Regions from separate parts of the Ramlibacter sp. P4_H7 genome, predicted to be linked through region 2. Evidence: riboswitches for the same ligand, from Rfam matches in the RefSeq annotation. Region 2 holds a riboswitch; the other holds the start of a gene.
What was found. A riboswitch is a leader RNA that binds a small molecule or an ion and turns the genes downstream of it on or off. The one in region 2 is predicted to bind S-adenosylhomocysteine.
Positions count from the first base shown of each region.

Region 1: linked by a shared signal. The riboswitch ahead of ahcY (adenosylhomocysteinase) and the one ahead of metH (methionine synthase) in region 2 are both predicted to bind S-adenosylhomocysteine.

Region 1 covers NZ_JBFUKP010000001.1:168,152-173,549, reverse strand. The annotation lists gene AC1DSA_RS00900 (type I restriction-modification system subunit M) at 1-44, opposite strand, end outside; gene hsdR (EcoAI/FtnUII family type I restriction enzme subunit R) at 63-2,504, opposite strand; S-adenosyl-L-homocysteine riboswitch at 2,635-2,703, shown strand; gene ahcY (adenosylhomocysteinase) at 2,769-4,205, shown strand; gene AC1DSA_RS00885 (TlyA family RNA methyltransferase) at 4,312-5,055, shown strand; gene metF (methylenetetrahydrofolate reductase [NAD(P)H]) at 5,052-5,398, shown strand, end outside.
Region 2 covers NZ_JBFUKP010000002.1:358,913-364,310, reverse strand. The annotation lists gene metH (methionine synthase) at 1-2,508, opposite strand, end outside; S-adenosyl-L-homocysteine riboswitch at 2,487-2,590, opposite strand; gene AC1DSA_RS04930 (glycosyltransferase family 2 protein) at 2,664-3,689, shown strand; gene AC1DSA_RS04925 (ArnT family glycosyltransferase) at 3,686-5,233, shown strand; gene AC1DSA_RS04920 (GtrA family protein) at 5,178-5,398, opposite strand, start outside.

The DNA of each region.
Region 1 (5,398 bases), on a different contig from region 2:
ATGACGTCCTGGATGGACTTGATGACGGGGGTGAGATTCGACATGGCTTCTTCGGTGATGCGTCAGCCAGGACCCGGCGAGTAGAGCTCGCGTTCCAGGGTGGCCAGGGCTTGCAGGTATTGCGGGCGGCCGCCGAAACTGCGAATCAGTTCGACCGGGCTGCCCAGCGTGGAGAGGGGCTGCACGCGCAGCACCTCGTTGCTTTCGATGGTGGCAATGCCTTCGTCTGCATACTTGTCCAGCAGTGCTTCCAGTACCTTGCGGGCCTCGGGTCCGTAGGTGTCGAAGACATTGCGTTGGCGCACCCTTCGCGCTCGCTCGCGCCGGGTGAGTGGCGGCTTGTCGTAAGCCACGTGCAGCAGCAGGTCGAAGGGATCCAGGTCCTTGCCCACTTCTTCGGCGAGCGCATCGAGGAAGACGCCCTGGCGTTCCAGTTCCTCGATCAGCACGGCCTTGCGCTCGGCGGCGTTCCAGGCCTGCAGGAACTGGTCGAGGGAGGCGTAGGCCTTCTTCAGGTGGATGCGCGTGTAGTCGCGCAGGCTTTCGGTGACCAGCTTGCCTTCGGCATTCAGGTACTGCACACGCTCGCGTGCGACGGTGACTGTGACCATGCCGCCGACGATGTAACGCTTCGGTGCTTGATCGTCGAAGCCAGGCGGGCCGGCGTGCGGACCCGGTAGCGGAGGAGGTTGCTGCTCCCCCGGCTTGCCCTCGTTCTGCGGTTCCTCAGGCGGATTCACCGGCTGGTCCGGAGCTGGCTCGTAGATCTGCACGGGATCGCCATCGAAAGCGGGGTCGGCGAACAACTCGGTGGCCCGCTTGAAGTCCATGATGGTGAACCAGCTCTTGCCCAGGTCCTCGCGCAGGCGCGTACCGCGGCCGATGATCTGCTTGAAGAGCGTCATCGATCGGATGTTCTGGTCCAGCACGATCAGCTTGCAGGTCTGGGCGTCCACGCCGGTGCTCATGAGCTTGGAGGTCGTGGCAATCACCGGAAAGGTCTTCTCCGGGTCGATGAAGTTGTCGAGCGCGCGCTTGCCTTCCTGGTTGTCGCCCGTGATTTGCACCACGTACTGTGGCTGGGTCTGGCAGATGTCGGCGTTGGCGTTGCTGAGGGCCTGCCGCATGCGCGCGGCGTGGTCGATGTCCTCGCAGAAGACGATGGTCTTGTCGTAGCGGTTGGTCGCCTTTAGGTACTCCGTGATCTTGGCGGCCACCAGTTCGTCGCGCCGTTCCAGAACCAGCTTGCGGTTCATGTCGACGCCGGTGTAGACGCGGTCCTCGATCACATTGCCCAGCTTGTCCGTCATCCCCTCCGTGGGGCGCCAGCCGAATGCGTCCTTGTCCAGGTCGATGCGGATGACCTTGTACGGAGCGAGATAGCCGTCCTCGATCCCCTGGCGCAGGCTGTATGTGTAGACGGGCTTTCCGAAGTAGTCGATGTTGGAGACGTCGGCGGATTCCTTGGGGGTGGCAGTCAGGCCGATCTGGCTGGCTGCGCCGAAGTAAGTCAGGATCTCGCGCCACGCCGAATTCTCATCGGCGCTGCCGCGGTGGCACTCGTCCACCACCACCAGGTCGAAGAAATCTGGCGAGAACTGCTTGTAGATGTTGCGCTCTTCGTCCGTGCCGGAAACCGCCTGGTAGAGAGACAGGTAGATCTCATAGGCCTTGTTGACTTGCCTGGACTTGCTGACGGCCAGGGGAACGTCTTCAATTGTGCTGCGACCCTGCGCGTCGATGACTTCCACTCCCTTGGCGTGCGGGCTCAGTTTGGCCATGGCCCCCTTGAAGGGACGGAAGTCGTTGACCATGGTCTGGTCGATCAGGATGTTGCGATCGGCCAGGAACAGGATGCGTTTCTTCGCGCCGCTCTTCCACAGGCGCCAGATGATCTGGAACGCCGTGTAGGTCTTGCCTGTGCCGGTCGCCATGACCAGCAACGCTCGGTTGCGTCCGGCTGCGATGGCTTCCACGGTGCGGTTGATGGCATTGAGCTGGTAGTAGCGCGGCGTCTTGCTCGGTGCGTAGTCCCACTCGGTGACCTGGCGGACCTCGGGCGACCAGCCCTTCCAGGCGCAGTACCGCGCCCACAGCTCCGTGGGGGACGGAAATTCCTCCAGCGTCAGGTTGCGTTCCAGGACGCCGTCGGCCAGCGTGGCGTCGCGAAAGACGAAGCCGTCGCCGTTGCTCGTGAAGCTGAATGGCACGTCGAGCAGCGTCGCGTACTGGACCGCCTGGGCCATGCCGGCGCCTACCGCGTGGTTGTTGTCCTTGGCTTCGAGCACGGCCAGGGGAATGTTGGACTTGAAGAAGAGGGCATAGTCGGCACGCAGCACGGTCGATGCGTCGCGCCGGGCCTGGCGGCCCCGCACGACGACCCGGCCTGCCCGCAACGGGTATTCGCGATAGATCTGCACCATGCCGTCCCAGCCGGCCGCCTCCATGGCCGGCCGGATGAACTTGTCGCAGATGTCGCTTTCCGAGAGGCCTTTTTTATTCATGCCGTCCCCTGGCGGTGGTTGGTCGCCACTCCTCCGAGCGGCTTGCTCGGCAGGCACGGATGGTGCCATCAAAAGCCGGGCTCGCCGAAGCCTGTCATTCCAATTTTCGGGCCGCCGCTATAATTCGGCCCTATCCGAGGAGCGTTGCAGCGCCGCACAGGCGTGAGGCTCGGAACCTACGCAACGACGCTCACCCACTGTCCGGTGTGGTGAGCCCGCTTCACCGGCAGTGGTTGATCCGAAACTTCTGCTTCTGGAGCCACCATGAACGCCGTTCTCAAGCCCGTCCCCACCAAGGACTGCGCCATCGCCGACCTGTCGCTCGCCGACTGGGGCCGCAAGGAAATCCGCATCGCCGAAACCGAGATGCCCGGCCTGATGGCCATTCGCTCGGAATTCGCCAAGGCCCAGCCGCTCAAGGGCGCCCGCATCACGGGCAGCCTGCACATGACGATCCAGACCGCCGTGCTGATCGAGACGCTGCAGGCGCTGGGCGCCACCGTGCGCTGGGCCTCCTGCAACATCTTCTCCACCCAGGACCACGCCGCCGCCGCGATCGCCGCGGGCGGCACGCCGGTGTTCGCCGTCAAGGGCGAGACGCTGGAAGACTACTGGGACTACACGCACCGCATCTTCGACTTCGCGCCCAAGGGCAGCGAGGGCGAAGGCCCCAACATGATCCTGGACGACGGCGGTGACGCCACGCTGCTGATGCACCTGGGCCAGCGCTGCGAGAAGGACCTGTCGCTGATCGACACGCACTCCTCCGAGGAAGAGCGCATCCTGCACGCCGCCATCCGCAAGAAGCTGGCGGAAGACCCGACCTGGTACAGCCGCAAGGCCGCCCAGATCATCGGCGTGACCGAGGAGACCACCACCGGCGTGCACCGCCTGCAGGACATGGCCAACAAGGGGCTGCTGAAGTTCCGCGCCATCAACGTCAACGACTCGGTGACCAAGAGCAAGTTCGACAACCTGTACGGCTGCCGCGAGTCGCTGGTCGACGGCATCAAGCGCGCCACCGACGTGATGGTCGCCGGCAAGGTCGCCCTGGTCGCCGGCTACGGCGACGTGGGCAAGGGCTCCGCCCAGGCGCTGCGCGCGCTGTCGGCGCAGGTGTGGGTGACCGAGATCGACCCGATCAACGCCCTGCAGGCCGCCATGGAAGGCTACCGCGTCGTGACGATGGACTACGCCGCCGACAAGGCCGACATCTTCGTGACCGCCACCGGCAACCGCGACGTCATCACCTACGCCCACATGGCGAAGATGAAGGACCAGGCGATCGTCTGCAACATCGGCCACTTCGACAACGAGATCGACGTCGCCACCATCGAGCAGAAGTGCCAGTGGGAAGAGATCAAGCCGCAGGTCGACCACGTGATCTTCGCGGACGGCAAGCGCATCATCCTGCTGGCCAAGGGACGCCTGGTGAACCTGGGCTGCGGCACCGGCCACCCCAGCTACGTGATGTCCTCCTCGTTCGCCAACCAGACGCTGGCGCAGATCGAGCTGTTCACCAAGCCCAAGGCCTACGAGGTCGGCCAGGTGTACGTGCTGCCCAAGCACCTGGACGAGAAGGTCGCGCGCCTGCAGCTGTCCAAGCTGGGAGCGCAGCTCACCGAGCTGACCGACGCGCAAGCCGGCTACATCGGCGTGGACAAGAACGGGCCGTACAAGCCCGATACGTACCGGTATTGATGTCTTCCTCCCTCTCCCCTCCGGGGAGAGGGCTGGGGTGAGGGGCGCTACGGCCGTCGTGCCCCCACCCCGGCCCTCCCCCGGAGGGGGAGGGAGAAGAAACACCATGCGCGCCGACCAGCTCCTCGTCGAACGCGGACTCGCCGCCTCGCGCTCGCAGGCGCAGCGGCTGATTGCATCCGGCGTGCAGTGGTTCGACGGCGCCACCTGGAAGCGCGTGGCCAAGAACGGCGACGAGCTGCCGGAAGCGGCGCAGCTCGAACTGCTGGACACGGCCGAATCGCGCTATGTCTCGCGCGGCGGGCTCAAGCTGGAAGGCGCGCTGCGCGCGACCGCACTGGACGTGACCGGCTGGAACTGCCTCGACGTGGGCCAGTCCACCGGCGGCTTCACCGACTGCCTGCTTCAGCACGGAGCGGCGCGGGTGACCGGCGTGGACGTCGGCCATGGCCAGCTGCATCCGCGGCTGCGCAGCGACCCGCGCGTGACGGCGATCGAGAAACTCAACGCGCGCGAGCTCACGCGCGCCCAGGTCGGCGGCGACTTCGACCTGGTCACGGGCGACCTGTCCTTCATCTCGCTCACGCTGGTGCTACCTGCGCTGGCGCCGCTGCTCAAGGCGGGCGGCCACCTGCTGATGCTCGCCAAGCCGCAGTTCGAGCTGCAGCCGGGGCAGGTCGGCAAGGGCGGCGTCGTGCGCGACCCCGCGCTGTACCTGCTGGTGGAGCAGCGGCTGCGCGAGTGCTGTGCGTCCCTGGGACTGGCCGTCACCGGCTGGTTCGACAGCCCGATCGCGGGCGGCGACGGCAACCGCGAATTCTTCCTCCACGCACAACACCGAGGCCATTGATGCTTCCCATCAGCCTGGAATTCTTCCCGCCCAAGACGGCGGAAGGCAGCGAAAAGCTGCGCGCCGCGCGCCAGCAGCTCTATGCACTGAAGCCCGAGTTCTGCTCGGTCACCTACGGGGCCGGCGGCTCCACCCACACGGGCACCTTCACGACCGTGGGCGAGATCCTCGCCGAAGGCGTGGAGGCGGCCTGCCATTTCTCCTGCATCGGCGCGACCCGCGCGCGCGTGCGCGACCAGCTCGCGCAGTTGCGCACCATGGGCGTCAAGCGCCTGGTGGCGCTGCGCGGCGACCTGCCCAGCGGCTACGGCATGGGCGGCGAGTTCCAGTACGCGAGCGAGCT
Region 2 (5,398 bases):
CGGCGCCGGGCGGATGCCGCGGTACTTCTCGCCGATCAGCTGCTCGTTGGACAGCGTCTCGTCGGCCGCGTAGCCCCACAGGTCCTTGCGCACGCGTTCGTGCAGTGCTTCCGCCAGGGCTTCGGCGAGCCGGTCGGCCAGCGCCTTCAGCATGATCGCGGAATAGTCGTCGTGGTCGGCCAGGAAGTACTGCTCCTTCTTGTCGACACCCAGGCCCGCGGTGACCGCGAACACGCCGACATAGTCGTCGCGCACGCCCTTGGGCGCGACGAAATCCGCCAGGCAGCGGCTCGGGCGCATCACGCCGTCGATGGCCTGCTTCTCCGCCTGCTGGCGCAGGCCGTACCAGGTCAGCATCGGCTGCGTGCGGCCCTCGTCCGCGTACAGCTGGATGTCGTCGTCGTTGACGGTGTTGGCCGGCCAGAAGCCCATCACCGCATTGGCCGTGAGCCACCGGTTTTCGGTGAGGCGCTTGAGCATGCGCTGGCCGTCGGACAGGACGCGCACCGCTTCGGCGCCGACGACCTCGTCCTTCAGGATGTCCGGGAAGCGCCCAGCCAGGTCCCAGGTCTGGAAGAACGGGCCCCAATCGATGAAGCGCGCCAGTTCCGCCAGGTCGTAGTTCTTGAAGACGCGGCGGCCGATGAACTTGGGCTTGGGCGGCGTGTAGTGGGTCCAGTCCACCGGCGTCTTGTTGGCGCGCGCCTTGGCCAGCGGCCACAGGGGCACCTGCTTCTTGCTGGCGTGCAGCTCGCGCACCTTCTTGTAGTCGGCGTTGATGTCGGCGATGTACCTGGTCGCCTGGTCCGACAGCAGGCTCTGCGCGACGCTCACGCTGCGCGACGCATCCGGCACGTAGACCACCGGGCCTTCGTAGTGCGGTGCGATCTTGACGGCCGTGTGCACGCGGCTGGTGGTGGCGCCGCCGATCAGCAGCGGGATCTTCTTGACTCGGAAGTGCGCGTCCTTCTGCATCTCGCTGGCGACGTACTGCATCTCCTCCAGCGAAGGCGTGATCAGCCCCGACAGGCCGACGATGTCCGCGCCCTCGACCTTGGCCTTCGCCAGGATCTCGTGGCAGGGGACCATCACGCCCATGTTGACGACCTCGAAGTTGTTGCACTGCAGGACCACCGTGACGATGTTCTTGCCGATGTCGTGCACGTCGCCCTTCACCGTCGCGATGACGATCTTGCCCTTGGCGCGCACGTCCTCGCCGGCCGCTTCCTGCTGCTTCTTCTCTTCCTCGATGTAGGGGATGAGATGCGCCACCGCCTGCTTCATCACGCGCGCGGACTTCACCACCTGCGGCAGGAACATCTTGCCGGCGCCGAACAGGTCGCCCACGATGTTCATGCCGTCCATGAGCGGGCCTTCGATGACGTGCAGCGGCCGGCCCTTGTTCGCAAGCACCTTCTGGTACATCTCCTCCGTGTCGGCCACGATGTGGTCGGTGATGCCGTGCACCAGCGCGTGCGACAGGCGCTGTTCCACGGCCAGCGCGCGCCATTCGTTCTTCTTGCCGTCGTCGCGGGCGGCGCCCTTGGCCTGTTCGGCGATCTCCACCAGGCGCTCGCCCGCGTCGGGACGGCGGTTCAGCACCACGTCCTCCACGCGCTCGCGCAGCTGCGGCTCGACCTCGTCGTACACGCCGACCATGCCGGCGTTGACGATGCCCATGTCCATGCCCGCCTGGATCGCGTGGTACAGGAACACGGTGTGGATCGCCTCGCGCACCGGGTCGTTGCCGCGGAAGGAGAAGCTGACGTTGGAGACCCCGCCCGACACCTTCGCGCCCGGCAGGTTCGCCTTGATCCATTTCGTCGCCTCGATGAAATCGACGGCGTAGTTGTTGTGCTCCTCGATGCCCGTCGCGATCGCGAAGATGTTGGGATCGAAGATGATGTCTTCCGGCGGGAAGCCCACTTCGTCCACCAGCAGGCGGTACGCGCGTTCGCAGATCTCGGTCTTGCGCTGGTAGGTGTCGGCCTGGCCCTTTTCGTCGAAGGCCATCACCACCGCCGCCGCGCCGTAGCGCCGCACCAGCGTGGCCTGGCGCCGGAATTCGGCCTCGCCTTCCTTCATCGAGATCGAGTTGACGATGCCCTTGCCCTGGATGCAGCGCAGGCCGGCCTCGATCACCTCCCACTTGGAGGAGTCGATCATGATCGGCACCCGGGCGATGTCCGGCTCGCTGGCGATCAGGTTCAGGAAGCGCACCATGGCGGCCTTGCTGTCCAGCATGGCCTCGTCCATGTTGATGTCGATCACTTGTGCGCCGTTTTCGACTTGCTGCCGCGCCACGGCCAGCGCATGCTCGAACTCGCCGGCCAGGATCATCCGCGCGAAGGCCTTCGAGCCGGTGACGTTGGTGCGTTCGCCGATGTTGACGAACAGGGACCCAGGGCCGATGGAGACGGGCTCCAGGCCGGAGAGCTTCATGGGGGGGACTTCTTGGGGCTGCATCTCACTCACCTCGTTGGCGGTCCGGGTGAGCGCGGTTGGGATCCATCTCAAGCCTGACGGGAAGCCTGCGCGCCGGGACATCGTTCCGACGCTGGGCTCCCACGCTGCAGCGCTCCTTGAGCAGGTGCCATTGTAAGGGGGTGCTTAAGTCGAGCTTAAGGTCCCGTGTCGACACTCCGTCTGACAGGAGGTGTTCCATGCAGACCGTTCGAGAGCCATTGCCGGCAGCCCTCCAGCAGGTGCTGCGCGCGACACCACCCGCCGGCCGGCCACGCCCTGCCAGCCTCTCGTGCATCGTTCCCTGCCACAACGAGGCGCGCAATCTCGACCTGCTGCTGCCCCAGCTGGTGCAGCTGCTGCCGCGCCTGGCCGATGGGTGGGAAGTGATCCTCGTCGACGACGGCAGCTCCGACCGGACGGCCGCCGTGATGCGCGACTGGAGCGAACTGCCCGGCTTCCGCGCCATCGAACTGTCCCGCAACTTCGGCAAGGAAGCGGCGCTCACCGCCGGCCTGAAGTCAGCCCAAGGTCAGGTGGTGGTGATGATGGACGCCGACCTCCAGCATCCGCCGGCCCTCATCGCCGACATGGTCAGCAACTGGCGCCAGGGCGCCGACGTGGTGTATGCGCAGCGCATCCACCGGGCCGACGAATCGCTGTTCAAGCGGATCGGCACGCACTGGTTCTACCAGCTTCTGAACCGCTTCGACCGGGTCAAGGTGCCGGAGGGCGCCGGTGACTTCCGCCTGCTCGATCGCCGGGCCGTCGACGCGCTGCTGTCGCTGCCGGAGCGCAACCGCTTCATGAAGGGCCTGTACGCCTGGATCGGGTTCGACGCGGTGGCGCTGCCCTACGTGCCGGCGCCGCGTGCGCACGGCCGCAGCCAGTTCAATGTCGGACGACTGCTGCGCCTGTCCCTCGACGGGCTGACCGCCTTCGCCAACTGGCCGCTGCGGGTGGTCGCGCCCCTCGGCATGCTGCTGGCGCTGGCCTCGTTCGCCTATGGCGGCGTCCTCGTGCTCGACTACATGCTGTACGGTCACCCTGTGTCCGGCTGGACCACCATCGTGGTGCTGCTCGCGTTCTTCTTCGGTGCGCAGATGATCTTCCTGGGCGTCATCGGCGAGTACCTGGCGCGGGTGTACGAAGAGGTGAAGGAGCGGCCGCTCTACCTGGTCAAGCGCGAAAGCGGCCAGGGCCTGGCGCAGCGGACCACGCCGTGACCCGTCCGCTGTCACGGCACCCCTGGGTTCCGCTGCTCGCCGCCATCGCCTGGCTGGTCGCCACGGCCTGGGCCCGACCGCTGGCGATCCCGGACGAAGGCCGCTACGTCGGCGTGGCCTGGAACATGCTCGGCTCCGGCGACTGGCTGGTGCCGCGGCTGGACGGCCTGCCCTACTTCCACAAGCCGCCGCTGTTCTACTGGATCACCGCCGGCTCGCTGTCGCTGTGGGGGCCGTCGGAGTGGGCGGCGCGCGCCGCGCCGCTGCTGGGCGCGATCGCGGCCATGACGGCCTTGTACCTGTTCCTGCGCCGCTGGCAGGGCGAGCGGCCCGCGCGCTGGTCGCTGCTGGCGCTGGCGACGCAGCCGCTGTTCTACCTCGGCGGACAGTTCGCCAACCTCGACATGCTGGTGGCCGGCTGCATCACGGCGGCGGTGCTCGGCTTCGCCCACGCGGCCCTGAGCGAGGAGGCCGGCCAGCGTTCCCACAGCGGCCTGGCGGTGGGCTACACCTTCGTCGCGCTGGGCCTGTTGGCCAAAGGGCTGATCGGCATCGTGCTGCCGGCCCTGGTCATCGTCGGCTGGTTGCTGCTGCGCCGGCAGTGGCGGGTGCTGTGGCGCCTGCTGTGGCTGCCCGGCATCCTGCTGTTCCTGGCCATCGGTGCGCCGTGGTTCGTCGCCATGCAGCTGCACTTTCCCGGCTTCGCCCACTACTTCTTCGTGGTGCAGCATTTCTCGCGCTACGCCCAGGGCGGCTTCAACAACCAGCAGCCGTTCTGGTTCCTGGGCGTGGTGCTGGCCTTGCTGGCGCTGCCCTGGTCCGCCTGGCTGCTGTCCCGTCATGCCCGGCGCCCCTTCGAGCCGCAGGCCCGGCCGCTCGTGCAACTGGGATGGCTGTGGCTGGGTGTCGTGCTGGTCTTCTTCTCCCTGCCCGCCTCCAAGCTGATCGGGTACATCCTGCCGGCGACGCCACCGCTGGCGCTGCTGGTGGCGCAGGCCTTCGCCGGCCAGGCCGGGAGCCTGCGCGCGCAACGCTGGTGGCGCGCCGGCGCCATCACTGCCGTCAGCGCCTGCATGATCGGCGTGACGGCGGCCGCATTGCTGCCGCGGCAGTCCGCGCGCGAACTGGGCCAGGCGCTGCGGCCGCTCGCTTCGCCGGGCGAGCGGCTGGTGTTCCTGCATGCCTACTACTTCGACCTGCCCTTCTACGCCCGCTGGCAGGGCCCGGTGGAGGTCGTGGAGGACTGGAACGATGCGACCCTGACGACGCGCGACAACTGGCGCAAGGAGCTCGCCGATGCCGGCGTGTTCGATCCGCAGCAGGCGCGCCGCCTGCTGCGCCTGCGTTCCGACGTGCCGGCCGTCTCCTGCGAGGTGGCGCCCTGGTGGGCGGTGGGTCACCGCGACATGGGTGAGCGCTATGCCGTGCTGCAGTCCGCCACCGTCGTGGCGGTGCAGCGGGACCTGGTGCTCTGGCGCGTGCCGGGCTTCACGGCGCCGGGTTGCGGCGGAAGGCCCACTTCGACCCCAGCAGATAGGTCATGACGGCCACACCCACCAGCACCAGGCCGAGCGCAAGGTCATACGGCAGCGCCGTCCAGTGCAGCAGCAGGGCGTATCCGGCCTCGTTCAACAGGAAGCCGGAGAGCGACAGGAAAAAGTACCGCGGCAGTGCCACGCTCCACGGCGTGTCGTGGCTGCGGAAGGTCA